DNA from 3 places in the Streptomyces sp. NBC_01304 genome. Region 2 is predicted to be linked to each of the others. Evidence: riboswitches for the same ligand, from Rfam matches in the RefSeq annotation. Region 2 holds a riboswitch; each other region holds the start of a gene.

Region 1 (4,467 bases), 4.3 Mb from region 2:
GATCGCGAACCAGGGGCGGTCGGTGCCGAGCGAGGCGGTGTAGCGCACCAGGTCGAGCCCGGGCGCGTACCGGCCCGGCTTGGTGGGGGTGGGCCAGCAGGGGCCCGTGCAGAAGTAGTCCACGCCCTCCTGGACGGCGGCCGCGGCGGCCTCCGACTCCGCATGCGTGGAGCGGCCGATCAGCACGTCCTCGCCGAGGACGGCGCGGGCGGCGGGGACCGGGAGGTCGCCCTGGCCGAGGTGGAGGACCTCGGCGCCGATGGCGTGCGCGACGTCCGCGCGGTCGTTCACCGAGAGCAGCTTGCCGTGCCGCTTGCAGGCGTCGGCGAAGACGGCGAGGTGCTCGAGCTCCTCGCCGGCCTCCATGCCCTTGTCGCGCAGCTGGACGATGTCGACACCGTGCGCGGGAGCGAGCACCGCGTCGAGGAACTCCGGCAGGTCGCCCTGGCGCTTGCGCGCATCGGTGCACAGGTACAGCCGGGCGTCGGCGAGCTGGGCGCGAGACATGGAGCATTCCCCCGTGGTGCGGTGGTGTGCGGGGCCACGGCCTGCGCCGGGCCCCGTACACCGTCGGTTGTCGTCGGGCGGCTGCCGTCGGACGGGTGTCGTCAGGTCAGACGGCGAGCGCCTGGGCGCGGCGCTTCACCTCCGTGCCGCGATTCTCGCTCAGGGCCTGCGCGGGGGTGCCGGGCAGGGTCGGGTCGGGAGTGAAGAGCCACTCCAGCATCTCTTCGTCGGAGAAGCCGTCGTCCCGCAGGAGGGTCAGGAGCCCGGGCAGGCCCTTGACGATCTTGTATCCCTCTTCGGCGTCGCCGTCGATGAAGGCGGACGGCACGTGCAGCGCCCGGTTCTCACCACGGCGCACGGCGATCAGCCGGCCTTCCTTGACATGCTGTCGCACACGCGTCACCTCGACGCCGAACATTTCGGCGATCTCGGGGAGGTTCAGCCACGCGGGGACGAGAGCATCGGTCTTTGCGTCAATCTCGGTCACATGGACAAGACTGCCATCCCGGACTGACAGTCGGTACCTGGCAGCCGTCCACAGGCCGTACGACAGCCACCCGACCCGGCTCCCCGAAGGCCCGAAGGCCGTGCCGCCTAGCTTTCCAACGCGCTCTTGAGCGGCACCGAAGGATCGGCCAACCGCTCCGCCGACAGCTTCGCCCCCGACTCGATCAGCCGACGCCCCTGCGCCAGGTCCCGCGGTCGCCCCACCGCAAGGACGCCGACCAGGGCGCCCTCGCGCAGCCAGCACACCGACCAGGCGGGGGTCGCGGGGTCGCCGCGCCACACCTGGGTGTCGGCGGCCCCGTGATGCCCTGCGTACTGGACGAAGCGGCCGAACTGCTCCGACCAGAAGTACGGGACCGGGTCGTACGTCTCCGGCTCGGGCCCCGTGGCGCCGACGATGTTCGCCGCGACCGTGCGCGGCCCCTGCAGGGCGTTGTCCCAGTGGTGGACGAGCAGCCGCTCGCCGTAACGGGCCGAGGGGAACGAGGCGCAGTCGCCGACCGCGTAGACGTCGGGGGCCGAGGTGGCCAGGGAGGCGTCGGCGACGATCGCTCCGTCGGGGCCCAGCTCGATGCCCGAGCCGTCGAGCCAGCCGGTGGCGGGGCGGGCGCCGATGCCGACGACCACCGCGCCGGCGGGCAGCCGGGTGCCGTCGTCGAGGATCACGGCGCCGGGCTCGATGCCCTGCACGCGCGCGAGAGTGCGCAGTTCGGCTCCCGCCCCCGCGTACCAGGCCGCCATCGGAGCTGCGACCTCCGCGGGCAGCGCCCCGGCGAGCGGCCGGTCCGCGGCCTCGACGACCGTGACGGCACACCCCGCCTCGCGCGCCGCGGTGGCGAATTCGGCGCCGATCCAGCCCGCCCCGACGACCACGATGTCGTGCTGCTCGGCGAGCACGGGCTTCAGCCGCTCCGCGTCGTCGAGGGTGCGCAGCAGGTGCACCCCCGGCACACCCTCCGTGCCCGGCAGCCGCAGGGGCTCGGCCCCGGTGGCGGCGACAAGGACGTCGTAGTCGACCGGGCCCTCAGGGGTGTCCAGCTGATGCGCGGCGGGGCGTACGCCCGTCACCTCGCGCCCCAGCCGCAGCTCCACGCCGAGCTGCTCGAAGTCGACGTCGAAGGCGGACCCCTCGGCCTTGCCGAGCAGCACCGCCTTGGACAGCGGGGGCCGGTCGTAGGGCTGGTGCGGTTCGGCGCCGATCAGCGTGACCGCGCCGGTGAAGCCCCGTTCGCGCAGGGCCACCGCGGTCTGTACGCCGGCCATGCCCGCGCCGACGATGACCACGTGCCGCGCGTCCTGCCGCTCGCCTTGCTGCGTCTGCTCGCTCACCCGATCACCATAAACAACTGACGGTCCGTCAGGTAGGGGAGTTGCCCGAGGTCGGGGCGTGACCTCCTGCACACCACCCGGCGATCGCCCCCGGCGACCGTCATCAGCTCGGCAGCTCCTCCACGACACTCGTGCCGCTGCCCTGCCGCGACTCCCACTCCCAGGTCTCGTCGAGCCGGATCCGCCCGTCGGGAAGCTCCACCACCTCGGAGACGCAGTGCCCGGACGCGGTCTCGCCGTCGCGCTTCAACTGGACGTACCGGAAGTCGATCCGGTCCCCCGCGCGCGTGCCGACGAGATGGCCGCGTACGACGTCACCACCCGCGTACTCGGCCCAGATCGCGCCGTCCAGCTCGTGGTACGTGAACCGTGTCCGCGTACCCACCTGACCAGGCGCTTGGTCGGCGACCGGGGCCAGGACGAGTCCGTCCAGCGAGCGGGCCATAGGGGCTGGCTCCCTTCAAGGGGGCAAGGGCGACGGGCTAGGGTGGCCAACGTAGACCACACGCGGGAGCCCGGAAGCACCGGGCTGAGAGGGAGGCTCGGTCGCCTCCGACCGTACGAACCTGATCCGGGTCATGCCGGCGAAGGGAGGGGCTGGACACCCATGCATCCACGCACCACGACAGAACGCACCACGACGGACGCCCTCGTGCTCGGGGGCGGCATCATCGGCCTGGTCACGGCCTGGCGGGCGGCGCAGCACGGGCTGCGCACCGCGATCGTCGACCCGGAGCCCGGCGGCGGTGCCGCACAGGTCGCGGCGGGCATGCTCGCCGCCGTCACCGAACTCCACTACGGCGAGCAGACGCTGCTCGCCCTCAACATCGCCTCCGCCGAGCGCTATCCGGCCTTCGCGGCCGAGCTCGAAGAGGCCAGCGGCCAGGAGATCGGCTACCGCGCGTGCGGCACATTGGCCGTCGCCCTGGACGCCGACGACCGCGCCCACCTGCGCGAACTACACGCCCTGCAGCGGCAGTCGGGCCTCGAGTCGGAGTGGCTGTCGGGGCGCGAGTGCCGACGCCTGGAGCCGATGCTCGCTCCGGGTGTACGCGGTGGTCTGCGGGTCGACGGCGACCATCAGGTCGACCCGAGGCGGCTCGCGAAGGCCCTGGTCATCGCGTGCGAGCGGGCCGGTGTCACCTTCCACCGGCAGTGGGCGGACCGGCTGACGGTCGTGGGCGACCGGGCCCGCGGCGCCGTTCTCGCGGACGGCACCGAGCTGAGCGCGGACCAGGTCGTCCTCGCGGGCGGCAGCCTCAGCGGCAAGCTCGCCGGGGTGCCGGCCGAAGTCGTCCCGCCCGTGCGCCCGGTCAAGGGCCAGGTGCTCCGCCTGACCGTGCCGCCGTCGTACGCGCCCTTCCTGAGCCGGACCGTGCGGGCCGTGGTCCGCGGCAGCGATGTCTATCTGGTGCCGCGCGAGAACGGCGAGCTGGTCGTCGGCGCCACCAGCGAGGAGCTCGGCTGGGATACCACGGTGACCGCGGGCGGCGTCTACGAGCTCCTTCGCGACGCCCACGAGCTGCTTCCGGGCCTCACCGAACTCCCGCTCACCGAGACCCGCGCGGGCCTGCGCCCCGCTTCCCCCGACAATGCCCCCCTCCTCGGCCCGACCGCGCTCCCCGGACTCCACCTGGCCACCGGCCACTACCGCAACGGCGTGCTGCTCACGCCGGTCACCGGGGACGCGATGGCCCACGCCCTGACGACGGGCGAACTCCCCGACGCCGTACGCCCGTTCACACCGCGGCGTTTCAGCGCTCTCGAGGTCCTCCAGGAGCAGACCGCATGAACACCGACACCACAGCCGTACACACCGGCTCCACAGCCGCCGCGACCGTCTCGGTCAACGGCGAACCCCGCGCCCTCACCGAGGGCTGCACGCTCGACGCCCTCGTCACCACATTGACCGCCGCGGCCGCCGGAGTGGCCGCGGCCGTCAACGAAACCGTCGTCCCGCGCGGGGCGTGGTCGCGCACCACGCTGCGCGACGGCGACCGCGTCGAAATCCTCACAGCGGTCCAGGGAGGCTGATCCCCATGGCAGACGATCCCCTGGTCATCGGCGGTACGACGTACTCCTCGCGGCTCATCATGGGCACGGGCGGCGCGCCCAGCCTGGACG
Region 2 (4,467 bases):
CGACCGGCAGCGTCGGGTTGTCGGCCCGCGCGATGAACACGGTCGCCCCGAACTCGCCGAGGGACACGGCGAAGGCGAACCCGGCGGCGACGAGCAGCGCCCGCCGCACCATCGGCAGATCGACCTCGCGCCACACCCGCCACGGCGAGGCCCCGAGCACCGCGGCCGCCTCACGAAGCCGGCCGTCCACGGCGCGCAGGACCGGCAGCATGGTGCGTACGACGAAGGGCACCCCGACCAGCGCCTGGGCCAGCGGCACCAGGATCCAGGAGGCCCGCAGGTCCAGCGGCGGCTTGTCGAGCGTGATCAGGAACCCGAAGCCGACGGTCACCGCCGACACCCCGAGCGGCAGCATGAGGAGCGCGTCGAAGCCGCGTACCAGCCGCCCGGCCTTCCGCGTCAGCGCGGCCGCCGCGAGGCCGCCGATCGCCAGCGCGATGGCCGTGGCGGCGGCCGCGTACTGCAGCGAGTTCCCGATCGCCTCGATCGGCGGGACCAGGAACGCCCCGCCTTCGTTCGAGGTCAGCGCCCTGAAGTAGCCGAAGCCATACCCCTCGGACGTGCTCAGCGACCGCTCGACGAGCACCCCGAGCGGCACCAGGATCAGCACCAGAACCGTCAGGAGTACGAATCCGAGCAGCCCCCACTGCCCGGCCCCGCGCGGCCTGCGCGAGGTCCGCGCCGGGTCGACCAGCTTCAGGGCCGTCTCCCGGCGGCGTACCGTCCAGGCGTGCACGGCGAGGATCAGGCTGACCGCCGCGAACTGCACGATCGTCAGGACGGCTGCCGTGTCCAGGGCGAGCAGCTGTGCGGTCTGCCGGTAGATCTCGACCTCGAGGGTCGAGAAGGTCGGCCCGCCGAGGATCATGACGACGCCGAACGAGCTGAAGGTGAACAGGAACACCATCAGCGCGGCCGCCGCCACCGCGGGCCCGAGCGCGGGCAGCGTCACCTTGCGCCAGGCCGCGAACCGGGAGGCGCCGAGCACCCGCGCGGCCTCCTCCTGGCGGGGGTCGAGCTGCGACCAGAGGCCGCCGACGGTGCGTACGACGACGGCGTAGTTGAAGAAGACGTGCGCGAGCAGAATCGCCCACACCGTCGTGTCGAGCCGCACGCCCCACAGCTCGTCGAGCATGCCCCCGCGCCCGAGCAGCGCGAGAAATGCCGTGCCCACCACGACGGTCGGCAGCACGAACGGCACCGTGACGACGGCCCGCAGGAGCTGCTTGCCGGGGAAGTCGAAGCGCGCGAAGACATACGCGCCCGGCAGGGCGATCAGCAGGGTCAGCGCGGTGGACGCGAGGGCCTGCCAGGTGGTGAACCACAGGACGTGCAGGATGTCCGGTTCGGTGAGGACGTCGACGATCCGGCCGAAGCGCCAGACGCCGTCGGCCTTCAGTCCCCGGCCGACGATCGCGGCGACCGGGTAGGCGAAGAAGAGCCCGAAGAACACGACGGGCACGATCATCAGACCGAGCCGCGTCGCGCTCCCTCGCAGCTGAACCTTCTTGACCGCCTTGCCTACTTCACGACCAGCGACTGCCACGACTTCAGCCACTTCTCACGGTTGTCCGCGATCCTCTTCGGGTCCATCGTCTGCAGGTCCGTGGCCTGGGCGCCGAACTTGGTGAAGACCTCGGGCACCTGCGCGTCCTTGGCGACCGGGTTCACGAACATGTTGAGCGGCATGTCGTCCTGGAACTTCTTGGAGATCAGGAAGTCGAGGAGCGCCTTGCCGCCCTTCTCGTTCTTGGCACCGCTGAGCAGGCCGGCGAACTCGATCTGCTGGAAGCAGGTGCCGGTGGCGACACCGGTCGGGGCGTCCTCGGCCGTCTTGGGCTTGTCCTTGGCGTAGACGACCTCGACGGGCGGGCTGGAGGCGTAGGAGACGACGAGCGGGCGGTCGGCCTTGGCCTTCTTGCCGCCGGCCGAGCCGGAGAACTCCTCGTTGTAGGCCTGCTCCCAGCCGTCGATGACCTTGACGCCGTTGGCCTTCAGCTTGGTCCAGTACTCCTGCCAGCCGTCGTCGCCGTACTTGGCGGCGGTGCCGAGCAGGAAGCCGAGGCCGGGCGAGGAGGTCGCGGCGTTCTCGACGACCAGCATGTCCTTGTACTCGGGCTTGATGAGGTCGTCGAAGGACTGCGGCGGCGCCAGCTTCTTGTCCGCGAAGTACTTCTTGTCGTAGTTGACGCAGATGTCGCCGGTGTCGATGGGCGTGACACGGTGCTCGCCCTTGTCGAGCTGGACGCCCTCGGGGATCCGGTCCAGGCCCTTGGCCTCGTACGACGTGAACAGGCCGTTGTCGAGGGCCCGCGAGAGGAGGGTGTTGTCGACGCCGAAGAAGACGTCGCCCTGTGGGTTGCCCTTGGACAGGATCGCCTTGTTGACGGCCTCGCCCGCGTCACCGCTCTTGAGCACCTTGACCTTGTAGCCGGAAGCCTTCTCGAAGTCCTTCAGCACCTCGGGGGTGACGTTGAAGGACGAGTGGCTGACGAGCGTCACGGTCTTGGAGTCGCCGCCGGACGCCTTGTCGCCGGAGTCGCTGCCGCAGGCGGCAAGGGCCGAAGCACCGAGTGCGCCGCAGAGCACCGTGCCCAGGGCACGCCGAAAGGTGATGTTCATGATGGTGCTGACTCCCTACGCCGGTATGACCCGGATCAGGTCCGAGGGTCTGCGGCAGGTTGCCGCACTCTCAGCGCTGTTCGCGCTCCCCTGTCGGATTTCATTAGTACGAATGCACAGTACTGCACTCGTAAGGGACCCCCGCTGCTCCGGGCCGCCCCTGCGAGGCCCCGTCAGCGCTCGGACGCCGCCAGCTGTCCGCAGGCCCCGTCGATCTCCTGACCACGGGTGTCCCGGACGGTGACCGGCACCCCATGGGCGGCGATGGCCTCGACGAAGGCCTTCTCGTCCTCGGGCCGTGAGGCCGTCCACTTGGAGCCGGGCGTCGGGTTCAGCGGAATCAGGTTCACATGCACCCGCTTGCCCTTGAGCAGCCGCCCGAGCCGGTCGCCGCGCCACGCCTGGTCGTTGATGTCCCGGATCAGTGCGTACTCGATGGAGATACGGCGGCCGGACTTCTCCGCGTACTCCCACGCGGCATCGAGCACCTCCCGCACCTTCCACCGCGTATTGACCGGTACCAGGGTGTCGCGGAGCTCGTCGTCGGGCGCGTGCAGCGACACCGCGAGGCGGCACTTGAAGCCCTCGTCGGCGAAGCGCAGCATCGCCGGGACGAGCCCGACCGTGGACACGGTGATGCCGCGCTGCGACAGGCCGAGGCCGTCGGGCTCCGGGTCGGTGAGGCGGCGGATGGCGCCCACCACACGGTTGTAGTTGGCGAGCGGCTCGCCCATGCCCATGAAGACGATGTTGGAGAGCCGCGCGGGACCGCCGGGGACCTCGCCGTCGCGCAGGGCGCGCATGCCGTCGACGATCTGGTGCACGATCTCGGCCGTCGACAGGTTCCGGTCGAGCCCGGCCTGGCCGGTCGCGCAGAACGGGCAGTTCATGCCGCAGCCGGCCTGCGAGGAGATGCACATGGTGACCCGGTCCGGGTAGCGCATCAGGACGGACTCGACGAGCGTCCCGTCGTGCATCTTCCACAGGGTCTTGCGGGTGGTGTCGTCATCGCAGGAGATGTTCCGCACCACGGACATCAGATCGGGCAGCAGCGCTTCCTGCAGTTTCGTGCGCGATCCGGCGGGGATGTCGGTCCACTCCGCCGGATCGTGCGCGTACCGCGCGAAGTAGTGCTGCGAGAGCTGCTTGGCACGGAACGGCTTCTCGCCGATCGCGGCCACCGCTTCCTTGCGCTCGGCGGGCGTGAGGTCGGCGAGGTGCCGCGGGGGCTTCTTGGCTCCGCGGGGCGCGACGAAAGTGAGTTCTCCGGGCTTGGGCATGATGCAGCCATTCTCCCAGACATACGCCGACGGGCTCGCCGCCCTGTGGACAACGAGCCCGCCAACACACAAAACGCAGGTCAGATCACGTACGGAAGGAAATCAGCTGGAACCGACGAAGATCACCAGCATCAGCCACACAACCGGCGCGGTAGGCAGCAGCGAGTCCAGCCGGTCCATGATCCCGCCATGTCCCGGAAGCAGGGTCCCCATGTCCTTGATCCCGAGGTCCCGCTTGATCATCGACTCGCCCAGGTCACCGAGCGTCGCGCTGCACGCCACCGCGAGCCCGAGCAGCAGGCCCTGCCACCACTTGCCGTCGTCGATCAGGAACTGCATGCACAGCGCGCCCGCCACCATCGCGAAGGAGATCGCTCCGAACAGGCCCTCGCGGGTCTTTCCGGGGCTGATGCGCGGCGCCAGCTTGTTCTTGCCGAAGCGCCAGCCGATCGCGTACGCACCGGTGTCACTGACCACGGTCAGCAGCAGGAAGGTGAGCACCCGCCAGGCACCGTCGTCCGCGGTGAGCATCAACGCGACGAAGGTCGCCAGGAACGGCACGTAG
Region 3 (4,467 bases), 3.4 Mb from region 2:
ATATGTCGCGGGCCCGTCGCGCCCGTCCGGGCCCGGCCGTCTGGGTCTGTCCGGTGGATCATGAGTGGTGTCGTGCCAGCGGTCGGCCCGGAAGCGAAGGTCATGCCAAGTGCGCACGCGGGGCGGGTCTGTGACCTGCCTTCGACTTCATGTGCACCAGCCTGCACGGCGCGGCGCCCAACAGGCGTCGCGACTGGTTCGAGACGACAGGACACCGGGGTGCGGCCGGACAGGTCGATCGATGAGCGGCGTACGGGCGCACGAAGCTCCTGGCAGCACGGTTGACCTTCGTCGCGAAACCGTACTGACCAGGAACTTCATCGTTCTACCGGGCCCTCCGACTCACTGCCTACCTCTCTGAGTTGAGGGCTATGGGACACGATCTGCGACAGTCCGCATTGACGCAGACGCCCCCGCGTGAGCGCTCCCCCTCAGTTCACGTTACGAGGAGAGCCTCACGTCAACAGGGCCCCGGCTCGGGCAGGCAGCGTCGCGGACCAGGACGAGCTCACACGCACCAAATCAGGAAACTCCGCCTTCATCCCGAACGAGAAGAGACGCCGCCGGCAGCGGACGTGACCGGCCCGGCATCCACCTGCACCATGAGGAGAATTCGGTGAACCCTGCCCTCGCGCGACTTGCCCAGCTGATTCCGCCCCCGGCCCACCCCCGAGACACCGACTGGTCCTCGGCCGAGCAGACACTCGGCCTCGAGCTGCCCCAGGACTACAAGGAGCTCATCCACGCCTACGGGGGCAGCAACTGGGACGACTACCTCTACCTCCTGGAGCCGGACTGCCCCAACGACAACTACGACCTCATCGAGTGGGAGGACCAGCAGGCCGAAGCCCTGGAGGGCCTGTGGGAGTTCGAGAAGAAGCCGCCCCGCCTCGAGGAAGAAGGGAGCCGGGTCATCCCCTGGGCGACCACGGACAACGGCGAATGCCTGTACTGGCTCATCAAGCCCGGCCAAGGCCCCGCCGACTGGACTGTCTTGGTCAACGAGGCACGCGGCGAACGCTGGGAACACCACCCCCTCACCTGCACCCAGTTCCTGGTCAAAGTACTCAGCGGCGTACTGACCTCCGGCGTCCTCTCGTCACGGTTCCCGCTGGCCACCCACGCGTTCCGTCAACTGCGGGCGGTGTAAAGCCGGAACCGGACCGTGCCGGGCAGCTCGGCCGCGTCCGCCGTACCGCCGACGTCCCCCGTCCACCCGGCAACGTCCGCCGCACCGACCTCGACTCGACCACACCATGCGGCCCCGCAGCCGCGACCAACTTCAAGCCGCGCTCCACCGAGGGCTTCGGGACACCCAGGTACGAGGCGACCGTCAAGAGGTTTCGGGTCGAGGCGGGTCAGGCGTTGCCGATGCCCTGCAACTCCGCCTCCTCTCCGCTCACGCTCGGCCAAGACGGTGTGAACCTGGGCTAGGTGCTGGCAGTCATGCGGCGAGCCAAATGAGACGGCAAGGCACCCGCGATGTGCAGCGGGCGGACGGTGACCATCACGCTCATGCCGAGGTCCCGGAAACTGAGCCATCCGCCTCCGCCAGCCCGGGCCATAGCAGTACAAATCTGGAAATCTAATCATTCTGGCGAGCGCGTCGGCCAAGACCCCGTGGCGCACCCCGAGTGCGAACTCCCGTTCCCGAGGGAGGTACAGTTCCTGCCGACCACCGCGGGAGCCCGGGAGTAGCCAGGCTGAGAGGGCGGACGGGAGTTACTCCCTTTCCGCCGACCGCATGAACCTGGACCGGGTAATGCCGGCGTAGGGAGAGTGTTGACGATGGATGCTGCCTCCATACCTGCCCAAGACGGCACTGCCGTGTCCCGTGCTGCCGTGGCGGACGTGATCGCCTCACTGCGGACCTCTGCGCCCCTGGTGCACTGCCTGACCAATGTCGTGGTGTCGCAGTTCACCGCGAACGTGCTGCTCGCGGCGGGCGCCGCCCCCGCGATGGTGCACAGCGCGGAGGAGGCCGGAGCAATGGCCCGGGTCGCCGGGGGCGTCCTGGTCAACCTGGGGACGGTGACGTCCGTGACGGCCCAGGCGATGCGGGTCGCGGTCAAGGAAGCGGCCGGGGCCGGACGGCCGTGGGTACTCGACCCGGTGGCGGTCGGTCCGCTGCCCTGGCGCACCGAGCTCGCTCACGAGCTCCTTGAGAGCGCTCCCCCGGCGGTCATTCGGGGCAATGCGTCCGAGATCCTGGCGCTGGACGGGGGCACGGGCGGGCGCGGCGTGGACAGCACGGACGCTCCCGAAGCGGCGCTGGCCGCGGCCACCGCGCTGGCCCGGCGCTACGGCTGCACGGTGGCAGTGAGCGGCCCGGAAGATGTCCTCACCGACGGGACGCGGGTGGTGCGCCTTGCCAACGGGCACCCCCTGCTGCCGCTGGTGACGGGCACGGGCTGCTCGCTCGGCGCCCTGGTGGCCGCCTGCACGGCCGTCACCGACGACCCGCTCCTTGCCGCTACTGCCGCGACCGGCCTGCTCACCGTGGCCGCCCAGGACGCCGCCGCCCGCGCGGCGGGGCCCGGCACATTCGCCGTCGCACTGATCGACGAGCTGCACACGCTCAGCCCCGACCGACTCGCCGACAGGCTCAACCTGCGCTGAGCCCGCAGGAGCCTGTGGCGAGCGGTCCCGCTGGGCCACGCCCCTGGGACAGTCCCCGCCCACCCTGGCTGCAGCCCCAACACCAAGTTGGGCAGTACCCGCACCCACTCCCTCGCCCCCGGTGGACAACGCACGGTTCCTGTATCCCAGAGCCCTGCCTGCCCATCCACCCATGCACGTCCGACGCCTTCCCCGGCCGGAAAAGAACACCTCCAAGGACCATCCCATGCGCCCGCCGCTCGACCTGTCCCTGTACCTCGTGACCGACACCCGGCTCTGCGGCGACCGCGGCGTCGCCGCCACCGTGGCAGCTGCCGTCAGGGGCGGCGTGAGCGCCGTCCAGTTGCGCGATCCGGACGCGGACGCCCGCACGCTGTTCTGCCTCGGCCGGGCGATCCAGGCCGAACTCGCGGGCACCGGCGTCCCCTTGATCGTCAACGACCGTCTGGACGTGGCTCTCTGGCTGGACGCGGACGGCGTCCACCTCGGGCAGCGGGACGTCTCCCCCGAGACCGCCCGGCGTCTGCTCGGTCCCCATGCGTACGTCGGCCTGTCCGTCAGCCGCCCCGAGCAGCTGGCGCACGTGCCGGACGCCGTCGACCACCTCGGTGTCGGCCCGGTGTTCCCGCAGTCCACCAAGCCCGACGCGGACGCTCCGCTCGGCCTGGACGGCCTGGCCCTGATCGTCCGGGCCAGCCCGCTGCCCTGCGTGGCCATCGGCGGGATCGGCGCATCCGAAGCCGCCGCCGCTGTGAAAAGCGGCGCCGCCGGGATCGCTGTCGTCAGCGCGGTCTGCGGGCAGCCCGACCCCGAGGCCGCCGCCCGCTCCCTCGTCCACACCCTGCGCAAGGAGGTCCCCGCGTGACCACCCCGCCCATCGCCCTCACCATCGCCGCCAGCGACCCCTCCGGCGGCGCCGGAATCCAGGCCGACCTGAAGACGTTCTCCGCCAACGGCGCCTACGGAACAGCAGTGTTGACCGCCCTGACCGCCCAGAACACCCAAGGCGTCACCGGCATCCATGCCATCCCACCGGAGTTCGTCACCGAACAGCTCGACACCCTCTTCGCCGACGTCCCGGTGGACGCGGTCAAGATCGGCATGCTGGCGGACGCCGCCATCGCCGCGGCCGTCGCGGACGCCCTGGAACGGCACCGCCCCCGCTACGTCGTCCTTGACCCCGTCATGGTCTCGACCAGCGGTCACCGCCTCCTTCAGGCCGACGCGGTGACCGTGCTGCGCGACCGCCTCCTGCCCCTCGCCGACCTCATCACTCCCAATCTCCCCGAGGCCGGCGACCTCCTCGGCACCACCCCCGCAAACAACCGCACCGAGGCCGTCGAGCAGGCCCACGCACTCCTCGACACCGGCGCCCGGCGCGTCCTCCTCAAGGGCGGCCACCACACGCACGACGCCGAGTCCGTCGACATCCTCGTTGCCACCACGCACGACACGGACCGCGGTGGCGCGGGCGTCACCGAGCTGTCCGCACCCCGCGTGAACACGCGCAACACCCACGGCACCGGCTGCACCCTCTCTGCCGCGATCGCCGCACTCCGCCCGCAGCGCGACGGCTGGCACCCCACCGTCCGCGCCGCCAAGGAGTACCTGACCGGGGCACTGCGCGCCGCCGACACCCTGCAGGTCGGCCGCGGCCACGGCCCCGTCCACCACTTCCACCAGTACTGGAGCTGAACCGCATGACCACGACCGCATTCTGCGACGAGCTGTGGACCGCCATCACCGAGATCCGTGCGGGCATCGACAAGCTGCCGTTCGTCACCGGCCTCGGTGACGGCACCCTGGACCGGGACAAATTCGTCTACTACCTGGCCCAGGACGCCCACT

Evidence for each region. A riboswitch is a leader RNA that binds a small molecule or an ion and turns the genes downstream of it on or off. The one in region 2 is predicted to bind thiamine pyrophosphate.
Region 1: linked by a shared signal. The riboswitch ahead of thiO (glycine oxidase ThiO) and the one ahead of OG430_RS15755 (thiamine ABC transporter substrate-binding protein) in region 2 are both predicted to bind thiamine pyrophosphate.
Region 3: linked by a shared signal. The riboswitch ahead of thiM (hydroxyethylthiazole kinase) and the one ahead of OG430_RS15755 (thiamine ABC transporter substrate-binding protein) in region 2 are both predicted to bind thiamine pyrophosphate.

What each region holds. Positions count from the first base shown of each region.
Region 1 covers NZ_CP109055.1:7,952,402-7,956,868, reverse strand. Annotated here, with positions in the region: gene thiE (thiamine phosphate synthase) at 1-507, opposite strand, end outside; gene OG430_RS35350 (Rv2175c family DNA-binding protein) at 614-994, opposite strand; gene OG430_RS35345 (NAD(P)/FAD-dependent oxidoreductase) at 1,102-2,343, opposite strand; gene OG430_RS35340 (hypothetical protein) at 2,447-2,788, opposite strand; TPP riboswitch at 2,841-2,953, shown strand; gene thiO (glycine oxidase ThiO) at 2,951-4,135, shown strand; gene thiS (sulfur carrier protein ThiS) at 4,132-4,377, shown strand; gene OG430_RS35325 (thiazole synthase) at 4,383-4,467, shown strand, end outside.
Region 2 covers NZ_CP109055.1:3,641,414-3,645,880, forward strand. Annotated here, with positions in the region: gene OG430_RS15750 (ABC transporter permease) at 1-1,468, opposite strand, end outside; gene OG430_RS15755 (thiamine ABC transporter substrate-binding protein) at 1,522-2,622, opposite strand; TPP riboswitch at 2,618-2,724, opposite strand; gene rlmN (23S rRNA (adenine(2503)-C(2))-methyltransferase RlmN) at 2,796-3,902, opposite strand; gene OG430_RS15765 (phosphatidate cytidylyltransferase) at 4,005-4,467, opposite strand, start outside.
Region 3 covers NZ_CP109055.1:275,584-280,050, forward strand. Annotated here, with positions in the region: gene OG430_RS01185 (SMI1/KNR4 family protein) at 617-1,150, shown strand; TPP riboswitch at 1,671-1,795, shown strand; gene thiM (hydroxyethylthiazole kinase) at 1,789-2,619, shown strand; gene thiE (thiamine phosphate synthase) at 2,846-3,484, shown strand; gene thiD (bifunctional hydroxymethylpyrimidine kinase/phosphomethylpyrimidine kinase) at 3,481-4,314, shown strand; gene tenA (thiaminase II) at 4,320-4,467, shown strand, end outside.